DNA from 3 places in the Paenarthrobacter sp. TE3676 genome. Region 2 is predicted to be linked to each of the others. Evidence: riboswitches for the same ligand, from Rfam matches in the RefSeq annotation. Region 2 holds a riboswitch; each other region holds the start of a gene.
What was found. A riboswitch is a leader RNA that binds a small molecule or an ion and turns the genes downstream of it on or off. The one in region 2 is predicted to bind S-adenosylmethionine.
Positions count from the first base shown of each region.

Region 1: it holds a riboswitch for S-adenosylmethionine, as region 2 does, so the genes downstream of both, ACZ881_RS01075 (aminotransferase class V-fold PLP-dependent enzyme) here and ACZ881_RS15990 (DUF1737 domain-containing protein) in region 2, are expected to answer to the same signal.
Region 3: it holds a riboswitch for S-adenosylmethionine, as region 2 does, so the genes downstream of both, ACZ881_RS14330 (hypothetical protein) here and ACZ881_RS15990 (DUF1737 domain-containing protein) in region 2, are expected to answer to the same signal.

Region 1 covers NZ_JBWBQU010000001.1:205,652-208,841, reverse strand. Annotated here, with positions in the region: gene rsgA (ribosome small subunit-dependent GTPase A) at 1-474, shown strand, start outside; gene hisN (histidinol-phosphatase) at 531-1,343, shown strand; SAM riboswitch class IV at 1,525-1,638, shown strand; gene ACZ881_RS01075 (aminotransferase class V-fold PLP-dependent enzyme) at 1,671-3,080, shown strand; gene ACZ881_RS01070 (class I SAM-dependent methyltransferase) at 3,157-3,190, shown strand, end outside.
Region 2 covers NZ_JBWBQU010000006.1:270,777-273,966, reverse strand. Annotated here, with positions in the region: gene ACZ881_RS16005 (hypothetical protein) at 1-82, opposite strand, end outside; gene ACZ881_RS16000 (O-succinylhomoserine sulfhydrylase) at 93-1,301, opposite strand; gene ACZ881_RS15995 (rhodanese-like domain-containing protein) at 1,302-1,712, opposite strand; gene ACZ881_RS15990 (DUF1737 domain-containing protein) at 1,709-1,975, opposite strand; SAM riboswitch class IV at 1,989-2,100, opposite strand; gene ACZ881_RS15985 (SulP family inorganic anion transporter) at 2,184-3,190, opposite strand, start outside.
Region 3 covers NZ_JBWBQU010000005.1:333,747-336,936, reverse strand. Annotated here, with positions in the region: gene ACZ881_RS14340 (VIT1/CCC1 transporter family protein) at 1-1,129, opposite strand, end outside; gene ACZ881_RS14335 (hypothetical protein) at 1,385-1,576, shown strand; gene ACZ881_RS14330 (hypothetical protein) at 1,573-1,884, opposite strand; SAM riboswitch class IV at 1,901-2,020, opposite strand; gene ACZ881_RS14325 (sodium:solute symporter family protein) at 2,325-3,190, opposite strand, start outside.

The sequences.
Region 1 (3,190 bases), on a different contig from region 2:
TCCCAACTCCGCTCGCACCTGGGTGGAAAAGTCACCGTCATGCTCGGTCACTCCGGCGTTGGCAAATCCACCATGGTCAACGCGCTGACAGGTGCAGAGCGCGCCACTGGGGGCGTCAACGCGGTGACGGGCCGTGGCAGGCACACATCATCCTCGGCTTTGGCGTTGAAGCTGGATGATGCACCGTCCGGCAGCTGGATCATCGATACTCCCGGAATCCGCTCCTTCGGCTTGGCGCATGTGGATCCGGACCGGATACTGCACTCGTTCCCGGACCTTGAGCCCGGCACCGAGACCTGCGACCGCGGCTGCAAGCACGGTGCCACAGCCACCAATTGCGGGCTGGATGCATGGGTAAACGATGGCCATGCCGGGCCATCGGGAGTGGCCCGGTTGGCCTCCTTGCGCCGATTGCTGGGTGCAGACCCAAGGCTCGAAGCGAAAGAGACCAAGGAACTGGGCACCGTCAACTGATTCGTTGTCTGCTTCACGTCCCCAATGCAGCGAACGATTCAGGATAGTTTGGTGGCATGACCCATCCCGTTTCCACCTACAACGATGACCTGCGCCTGGCCCACGTCCTCGCCGATTCAGTCGACGCCCAGACCATGGATCGCTTCAAGGCACTGGACCTGCAGATCGAAACCAAGCCCGACCTCACACCTGTCACTGACGCTGACAAGGCCGCAGAGGAAGCAATCCGCGGTCAACTGTCCCGCTCCCGTCCGCGGGACGCGGTCCTGGGCGAGGAGTTCGGCAGCAGCGGTCACGGTTCACGTCGCTGGATCATAGACCCCATCGACGGGACCAAGAACTTTGTCCGCGGTGTCCCGGTGTGGGCAACGTTGATCGCCCTCGTGGATGAGGGGGAACCTGTGGTGGGCGTAGTAAGTGCGCCTGCACTAGGCAAGCGATGGTGGGCTGCGAAGGACATGGGCGCCTACATGGGCCGCTCCCTGGCCTCGGCAACGCGGCTCAAGGTGTCCAACGTTTCCCGCCTGGCCGACGCCTCCATGTCATATTCCAGCCTTTCGGGGTGGAAGGAACGCGGCAACCTGGATGAATTCCTGGGGCTGACGGAAGACATCTGGCGGACACGCGCCTATGGTGATTTCTGGTCGTATTGCCTCGTGGCCGAGGGGGCAGTGGATATCGCCTGCGAGCCTGAACTGAACCTCTACGACATGGCAGCACTCGTCCCGATCGTCACCGAGGCAGGCGGCCGTTTCACGTCCTTGGAAGGCGAAGACGGTCCGTTTGGCGGTAACGCCCTGGCCACCAACTCGATCCTGCACTCCGAGGTCCTCAAGCGCCTCAACCCCGGATTGGACGACCTTCTCTAAACCTATCCACGCCTGGCCAACCAAGCAGCAGGCGGAATTTTCGACGGCGGATGGCCCCCACAGAGGGTCTCCGCCGTTTTTTATTCGGCGAAGAAGGGATTTCGCATTCGACGTAACAAAGGGCTTAACAAAAGGGAGCGGCTTTGGAAGCCTCCCCGGACGTGCCTTAGCCTTTTTTACAGGTCACGAGTGCCAGCGCTAAACCCCGGTTTGCTGGCCGGCAACCCTCCATTCGCGGTGGGGTGCCCCGGGTGACGACCCGGCCGGTCCGGAACGGATGCGGCAAGCGCGGATCCCCCTATGGGGGTCCCTCTTGAGTGAGGTTCCATGAGCACTGTCACGTTCAACTCCAACACCATTCCGTCCTTTGTTGAAGAATCCACAGCAGAGACGACAACCGCTGTGCGTCCGCTTGCGGCGGTCACTGGCGCTGAGCTTCAGGCTCCCCTGATTCAGGGTGGCCACGTCCGCTACGCAAACTTGGACTACGGCGCATCGGCCCCGGCCCTGACCATCGTTTCGGCCTACCTCAACGAGGTCCTGCCCTACTACGCCAGCGTTCACCGGGGCGCCGGGTACGCCTCGCAAATCAGCACGTCGGTGTACGAGAACTCGCGGAACATCGTCCGTGATTTCGTCGGCGGGCGTGCCGATGACTCAGTGATCTTCACACGGAACACCACTGACTCGTTGAACCTCCTGGCCGGATGCCTCCCGCAGGTGGATGGCCAATTTGCGGGCGAGGTCCTGTACTTGGACATCGAGCACCACGCCAACTTGCTTCCGTGGCAGGGAGTCCCCCACCGCAGCGTCGTCGCGGCACCAACCCTGGCCGAAACGGTGGACAAGCTCAAGGCCGAACTTGCCCAGGGCGGGGTCAGCCTGCTGGCTGTTACCGGCGCCTCGAACGTGACGGGGGAAATTCTTCCCATCGCCCGCCTTGCTTCGCTTGCCCACGAATACGGCGCAAGGATCGTGGTGGACGCTGCGCAGCTCGCACCTCATCGCCGGATCAACATCACCGAGGCGGACGTTGACTACATCGTCTTCTCCGGACACAAGCTTTATGCCCCCTTCGGCGTGGGTGTGGTGGTGGGTCGTCCGGACTGGCTCGACGCCGGCATACCGCACCTGGCCGGAGGCGGCGCGGTACGTGAAGCGCGCCTGGACTCAGTGAGCTGGGCCGCGGGCCCGGCGCGCCACGAGGGCGGCTCACCCAACGTGCTGGGCGCCGCGACACTTGCCCGCGCCACCCAAGTCCTCGCAGGGCTCGATCAGGACGCGTGGCACGCCCACGAGTCCGCCATCCGCTCGTACCTGGTGCAGGGCCTGGAGGCCATCGATGGCGTGACCGTCCACAAGATCTTCGCTGACTCCCTGGACACCATCGGTGTGGTCAACTTCTCCGTAGAAGGATTCGACGCCGGACTGGTTGCGGCCTACCTGGCGGCCGAGCACGGGGTTGGCCTCCGTGATGGCCGGTTCTGCGCCCACCCGCTCCTCAAACGCCTCGGGCTCCCCTCCGGATCCCTGCGCGCCAGCTTCGGCGTCGGCTCCCGGTTGGAGGACGCCACAAGGCTGCTTGCAGGCATCGAAGGACTCAAGCGCGACGGACTGGGCTGGGACTACGTGGTGGACGAGGGCCGTTGGGTTCCTGCAAATGACCATCGCAGCTACCCCGAATGGGCCCCGAACACTCCCGGCACTGCGGGCGCAGCTCCCTGCACTGTTGACTAGGAACACTGCGGACCGGGAACACTGCGGTAAATTCATAGGGTACTTTTAGCGACCCTGTGAAGGAGCTTTCGTGGCCCTGCGTTCACCGGCTGCCGCCAGCGGACAGCCAC
Region 2 (3,190 bases):
CCGGCGAAATCCCGACGAACCACACCGCCGTGCCGGCAACGATCACGGATCCGGCACGGCGATAGGGATGGTTCCCGCTCATGGCAGCAAGGTTAGACCTGTTTGAGTGCCTTCTCCAGATCCAGGATGAGGTCGTCCACGTCTTCAAGCCCGACAGACAGGCGAACCACACCATCGGAGAGCCCGATGGCCGCACGGCCCTCAGGCCCCATGGCCCGGTGGGTGGTGGTTGCCGGGTGCGTGATGAGGGACTTGGAATCGCCAAGGTTGTTGGAGATATCGATGACACGGAGGCCATCGAGCAAGGCAAACGCAGCGTCTTTGGCTGTACGCCCGGCCGAAGGAAGCAGCTCGAACGTCAGCACAGTACCGCCGGCCTTCATCTGCTTCGCAGCGAGCTCGTACTGAGGGTGGGACTTCAACAGCGGGTACTTGACCCAGCTGATGGCGGGTTGCTGCTCGAGCCACTCTGCGATCTTCAGAGCAGAAGCGGAGCTGTGATTCACTCGCAGTCCGATAGTCTCCAAGCCCTTGGTCAGCACCCAGGCATTGAACGCCGAAAGCGACGGGCCAGTGTGCCGCATGAGCTGCTTGACCGGACCATCGATGAATTCCTTGGTGCCCAGGATCGCGCCGCCAAGGACTCGTCCCTGGCCGTCGATGTGCTTGGTCCCGGAGTACACGATCACGTCTGCACCCAGCTCACCACAGCGCTGCAGCAGGGGAGTGGCAAAGACATTGTCGACGACGACAGTCGCCCCGGCGGCATGGGCCAGTTCGCTGACGGCAGCGATGTCGACGATCTCCTGCATGGGGTTGGACGGTGACTCGAAGAACACCGCGGTGGTGGGCTCGGACAGGGCTTCGCGCCACTGCTCAAGGTCGGGTCCGTCAACAAAGACCGTCTCCACGCCCCACCGGGGAAGGATCTCGTTGAGGATCACGAAGCAGGAGCCGAACAGCGAGCGGGCAGCAACCACACGGTCACCGGCAGCCAGCAAGGCACCCAGGGCGGTGAAGACTGCAGACATGCCGGACGCCGTCGCGAAGCACGCCTCGGTTCCTTCGAGCAGCCGCAGCCGCTCCTGGAACGTGGCCACGGACGGGTTGCCGTAACGGGAGTAGACGAATCGTTCGTCCTCGCCGGTGAAGGCACGTTCGGCGGCGGCAGCGGATTCGTAAACGAAGCCTGAGTTCAGGAAAACGGGTTCGGACGTTTCCTGGAAGTTGGTGCGGTCAAGGCCACCGCGGACGGCCTGGGTGTCAGGGCTCCAGCCGGCGGCGTCGGGATTAAAAGTCACTTACTCGGTCCCCAGATTCGTCGGCAGGCCACGGTTCTTCCAACCGTTGACGGTGCGCTCACCGTAGCGGTCCGGTTCGCCTTCGAAGCCCTCCAGGACGTTGTAGGCAGTGAAGCCGGCCTGGGTTGCGGCGATGGCCGCCGAGATGGAGCGTTGCCCGGAACGGCATAGGAAGACGAGCTCAACGCCGTCGTCTTCGGGAGCCTGTTGCTGAAGGTCTTCAATAAAGCGGGAGTTCGGAATTCCGCCGGCCAAGTTCCACTGGATGAACAGGGGGTCGTTCTCGGTAGCTTTGGTGTCGGGGATTCCAATGTGGGCCCATTCGCCCTCGGTCCGGACGTCAACCAGGATGGCGCCTTCTTGGAGTTTGGCCCACGCGTCGTGCGGGGTCAGGTCACCTGCGTAGCTCATGCGTGGCCCTCGAAAGCTTCTTCGTCGTCGTAGTTCTCCAACTGGTCAACGGCATTGGCCACTGCGGCATCCGCTGTGGCGATCGCGGTCGGCAGGACAACGGCTTGGGCAACGATGACGTCCGTGCCGTTGAATGTTGCTGCCGGGCTCCCGTGGAGGACATAACCTTCGGCGAGGGCATTGTGGATGCGCTCGCAGAAGTCGCGGGTGTCCGGGCCTGTCACCAGGCGGTAGGAGAGTTTTTCTTCAGTGGGTTCAGGCATAGCTGGTGCTCCTCAGTCACGCTTGCAGTACGAATTGTCGATACGCCGAGTAGTCACCTGAGGCACCCCGCCGGAGAGAGGGTTGCCGACCAGCAAGTCAGGGCTTTGCGCTGGTACTCATTACTCAAGAAAAACGTAACATCCACGGGCATCCGGCCGCACTTGCGAGTGGTGGGGCGGCCGTCATGTTGCGTAATCGGCGGCCGTTTCACTCTTCGTCCCTGAGCGTGCGGACGGCGGCGCCGACTGTAGGAAAGAAGTGGTCCGGCGTGAAACGTGCTGCCGTTCCGAGGCGGATCAGCTTGTCCTTCACAGGTCCTTTGAGTTCGGCGAACACCAGATCCACGCCGTGACGGGCCAACCATTCATCCAGCGTGACGAGATCGTCCAAGGCCGTGGTGTCGATGCCTGTGATGGGTTCCGCCGCCAGGATGACGTGGGAGATATTATCCGAAGCTTCGTCCAGTTGTTCCCGGACAAAGCTTGCAAGAACCTGCCCGTTGCCGAAGAACAGCGGTGCATCGAAACGGAGGATCAGGAGCCCGGGGATGCGTGCGCCGTTGGGGTGTCGTTCAAGATCGTGGTACCCAGGGAGCCCTTCTTCGGCACCGAGTTCTGTTCGGTATGGATCCCAGGCCCGCCGCACGAAGTCCAAGAGTGCCAAGGCTATGGCCACCACAATTCCTTGGAGCACACCCACCGTAAGGACGCCCAGGAACGCAGCCAACATCACTACGGATTCGCTCCGGCTCAGCTTCAACAGGCGCCGGACGCCGGCCGGGTCCGCCAGGGCTATCGCTGCGGCAATCACGACGGCGGCCAAGGTGGCGGACGGCAGGTACTCGGTCACCCCTGGAGCCAGCAGCATGAAAGCAAGCACCAGCACCGAACCCACCACGCCGGTCATCTGGGACTTGGCACCAGCGTCCACAGCCACAGGGGTCCTCGATGTACTGCCGGAGATGGGGAATCCGCCCAGCAGGCCCGTGGCAGCATTGGCTGCCCCAAGTGCTGCCATTTCCCTGTTGCCGGAAACCTTCTTGCCTTCCTTGGCTGCCAATGTTTGGGACAGGACGCCGGTGTCCGCGAACGCCATGAGGGCGATCCCTGCCGCAGCGGGAAGCAGGGTGAGTGCGTCCGCCCAGCCAATGCCGCCGAGCGCGGGCATCGGGAGGCCCTGCGGCAGGACTCCGGTGACCTTGACGTCGTCGTTGA
Region 3 (3,190 bases), on a different contig from region 2:
ACGTGGCCGCCGCCGCACCCAGGCCGATGGCAAGCTGGCGGAGCCCGCGGCTCAGCGGCGAGGTTCCGGACAACAAGCCGACGACGGCGCCGGTAGCCAGGAGCGCGATACCCACCAGAACGCCGGCCACCAGCAAGGCGGCGATGCCCGTCATGCCGAAAATGAACGGCAGGATGGGCACAATGGCGCCCGAAGCGAAGAAGCAGAAGCTGGACATCGCTGCACCCCACGCCGAACCGACGGATTCATGATCGTCAGTGGGTGGCTTCTCCGGCTGCAAGGAAAGGCTGGGATCGCAGTCGCAGCTGAACAATCCCATGCGCTCGGCAGCACGATGCTCCGCGGCTTCACGCGTCATGCCACGGGCCAAGTACACCAGGACCAGCTCGTTGTGCTCGATGTCCAATGACGGTGCCGCGGTCAGAGTGGCCTGCGTGGGAAGGGTCGCGTTAAGGAGCTCCCGCTGCGAGCGGACCGAGACGTATTCGCCCGCACCCATGGAGAGGGCCCCGGCAAGGAGACCCGCGACGCCACTCATGAGCACCACGGGGCTGGGCACGCCGGTTGCGGCCATGCCCATGACCAGGGAAAGGTTGCTGACCAAACCGTCGTTGGCGCCGAAAACGGCCGCGCGGAAGGTTCCGGAGAGCCGGTTGCGTCCGCGTGTGGCCAAGCCGCGGACTACTTCTTCGTGGATTTGTTCATCGGCCACCATGGCAGGCGTCGCGGCAGGTTCGGTGCCGTACGGGGAACGGCCTTCGGCGCGCTGTGCCAGAGCGAGGACGAACACTGAACCGAAGTTGCGGGCCAGGAAGCCCAGGAACTGGCTGCGGGTGGAAGCTGCCTTGGGCATACCGGCATGCTCGCCAAGGAGCTTGAGCCAGTGGGCTTCGTGCCTGCCTTCGGCTTCGGCCAGGGCGAGCAGGATTTGGCGTTCTTCGCCGTCACGTCGCTGGGCCAGTTCGCGGTAGACGGCGGCCTCGGCACGCTCATCGGCCAGGTACTGCCGCCACCGGCGGATGTCAGCGTGCGAGGGCGGCGCGGGTTGCGTGCCGGCGTTTTCGGCGGTTGCCGGTTCGGGGGTGGGGTCCGGAGCGGAGCTCGACGAACTGTGGGATTCCTGGTGCATCTGCACTTTGTCTCCTGTGCTTGGTGGGGTAGTTGCGGCCCCATTGCACGCCCCACACTACCGCTTATCCGCGCGGATTTTTGGCTGGTATTCCTTAACTGGAATGTTCGGTGCACCGTAATTTCCTTGACCCTCGACTGTGCCGGTGCTCAGATGGAAGGACAGGGGCGGGGCCCTTCCGCCACTGGATTCCTGCATTCGGGTCAACGGGCTGAACCGCCCACCAGAACAGGCCCACGAGACGGAGGTTGCACCATGAACACCACCGAATCACACGCCAACTACCCGGAACGGACAACCATTGAGTCCGACCCGGCCTACGACTACGCCGAAGACCAGGAAGTGGACGAACCCTGGGTAGAGGAAGTGGACGCCCCCGAGGACGACGAACGCGTTGTCCCCATAGACGAAACCGAAGAGTTCCGCGAGGAAGACGAGGAAGCTTAGGTCTGTTTCCCGTGCCCTAGTGTGAAGTGACGTTTGACGCCCGCCCGTTTTCCGACGGCCGCAACAGTCACCGTTAGTGTCTTGGACGACTCACACCAGTGCGTTGGCCGGACGGCTTGGGCCAACGCCTGCGCGATGAGTTGCGGTTGGTCATGTCTGAACTGCTCGGTTCCAGCATTGGCAGTGATGGTCACCGTGCCCAGGAAGAGGTCGACGGCGGGGATCACCGCGACCGTGGGGGTGGCCGTTCCGGCCGGGGTACTGGGTGCTGTGGTGTTTACCGGGGTGGTATCGCCTTGGTACGGCAAGGGACTGCTCCTTGGGGGAGTGCTCTTGCCCGCTCGGTTGTCTCTGGTCCGGGACGGGCCGCTTCCTCATCCGAACCACCCGTGAACATGGGGTTGGTGTGTGGCCAGTCGGAGCTTGGCACCACATCTCTTGAAGCTGGGACCACCCTACCGCATTGGTGTTCGGCCACCCGCTGTGGGGTGTGTTGATGGGCCTGCTCTGCTCACTATGGGTGGGTTTGGCGTGCAGAGCGGGCCTTCCAAGGGGTGGGCGCGTGTTGTGGGCCTTGGTGTGTTGTGGGGCCTGCTTTGCGCTCTTTGGGGTGGTTTTGGCGTGTAGAGCGGGCCTTCCAGCGGGTGGTTCCCGGACATAGCGCAACGGCGGCGCCGCCCCAAAAAGGGGAGGCGCCGCCGTCGAACTTTACTTGTTTCCTGAACCTTGCCTAGTTCTTTGTGCCCGCCTAGGAAGCGGGGGTGGTGAGCTCTTCTTCGGCCACGCGGGTACCGGCAACGCGATCCGTCCAGGCCTTCATGACTGCCGGATCCGTGGGCTTGCTGGCAAGCGAGATCACTACGTACACCAAAGCCGAGGCGATCAAACCGAAGTAGATGGGCTCGTTGGCGTAGATGCCATCGAGGGGAACTTCGGCGTTGATCTCAAGGATGATCATGGTTCCGAGGGTTACCACTGAACCGGCCGCCATGGACCATGCTGCGGCGATGCCCGTTCCACGCTTCCACACCAAGCCGCCAATGATGGCCACGAGGAGGCCGCCAACCAGGATGTCGTAGGCAATGGTCAGTGCGGCCACCACATCCTTGGTGGAGATGGCGATGATGATTGCGACGATCCCCAGGCCGAGTACCCAGTAACGGTTGGCCTTGACGTCGTGCTCAGGGTTATCGGAGTCGGAGGTGTCCACCTTCTTGCCAAACCAGCTGGCAACGAAAGGCATTACGTCGGCGCGGGCAACGGTTGCAGCAGCAATCAGTGCGCCTGACGCCGTGGACATCATGGCGGCCACAGCTGCGGCAAGCACCAAGCCGCCGATGCCGATGGGCAGGAGCCGGGTAGCGACCTCTGCGTAGACGTCGTCCTTGGCAGCGATTTCGATGCCGGAGAGGGCAACGCTGGCGGCCATGCCGATCAGGGCACCTGCGAAGCCGTAGAGGATGCAGTAGACGCCGGCGGTAGCGCCGCCCCAGCGGGCAACTGTGGGGTTCTTGGCGGTGAACACGCGCTGCCAGATGTCCTGGCCGATCAGGAGGCCCAGTGTGTACACGACGAAGTAGGTGATGATCGTCTGGAGGCCGATGCCGCCGATGT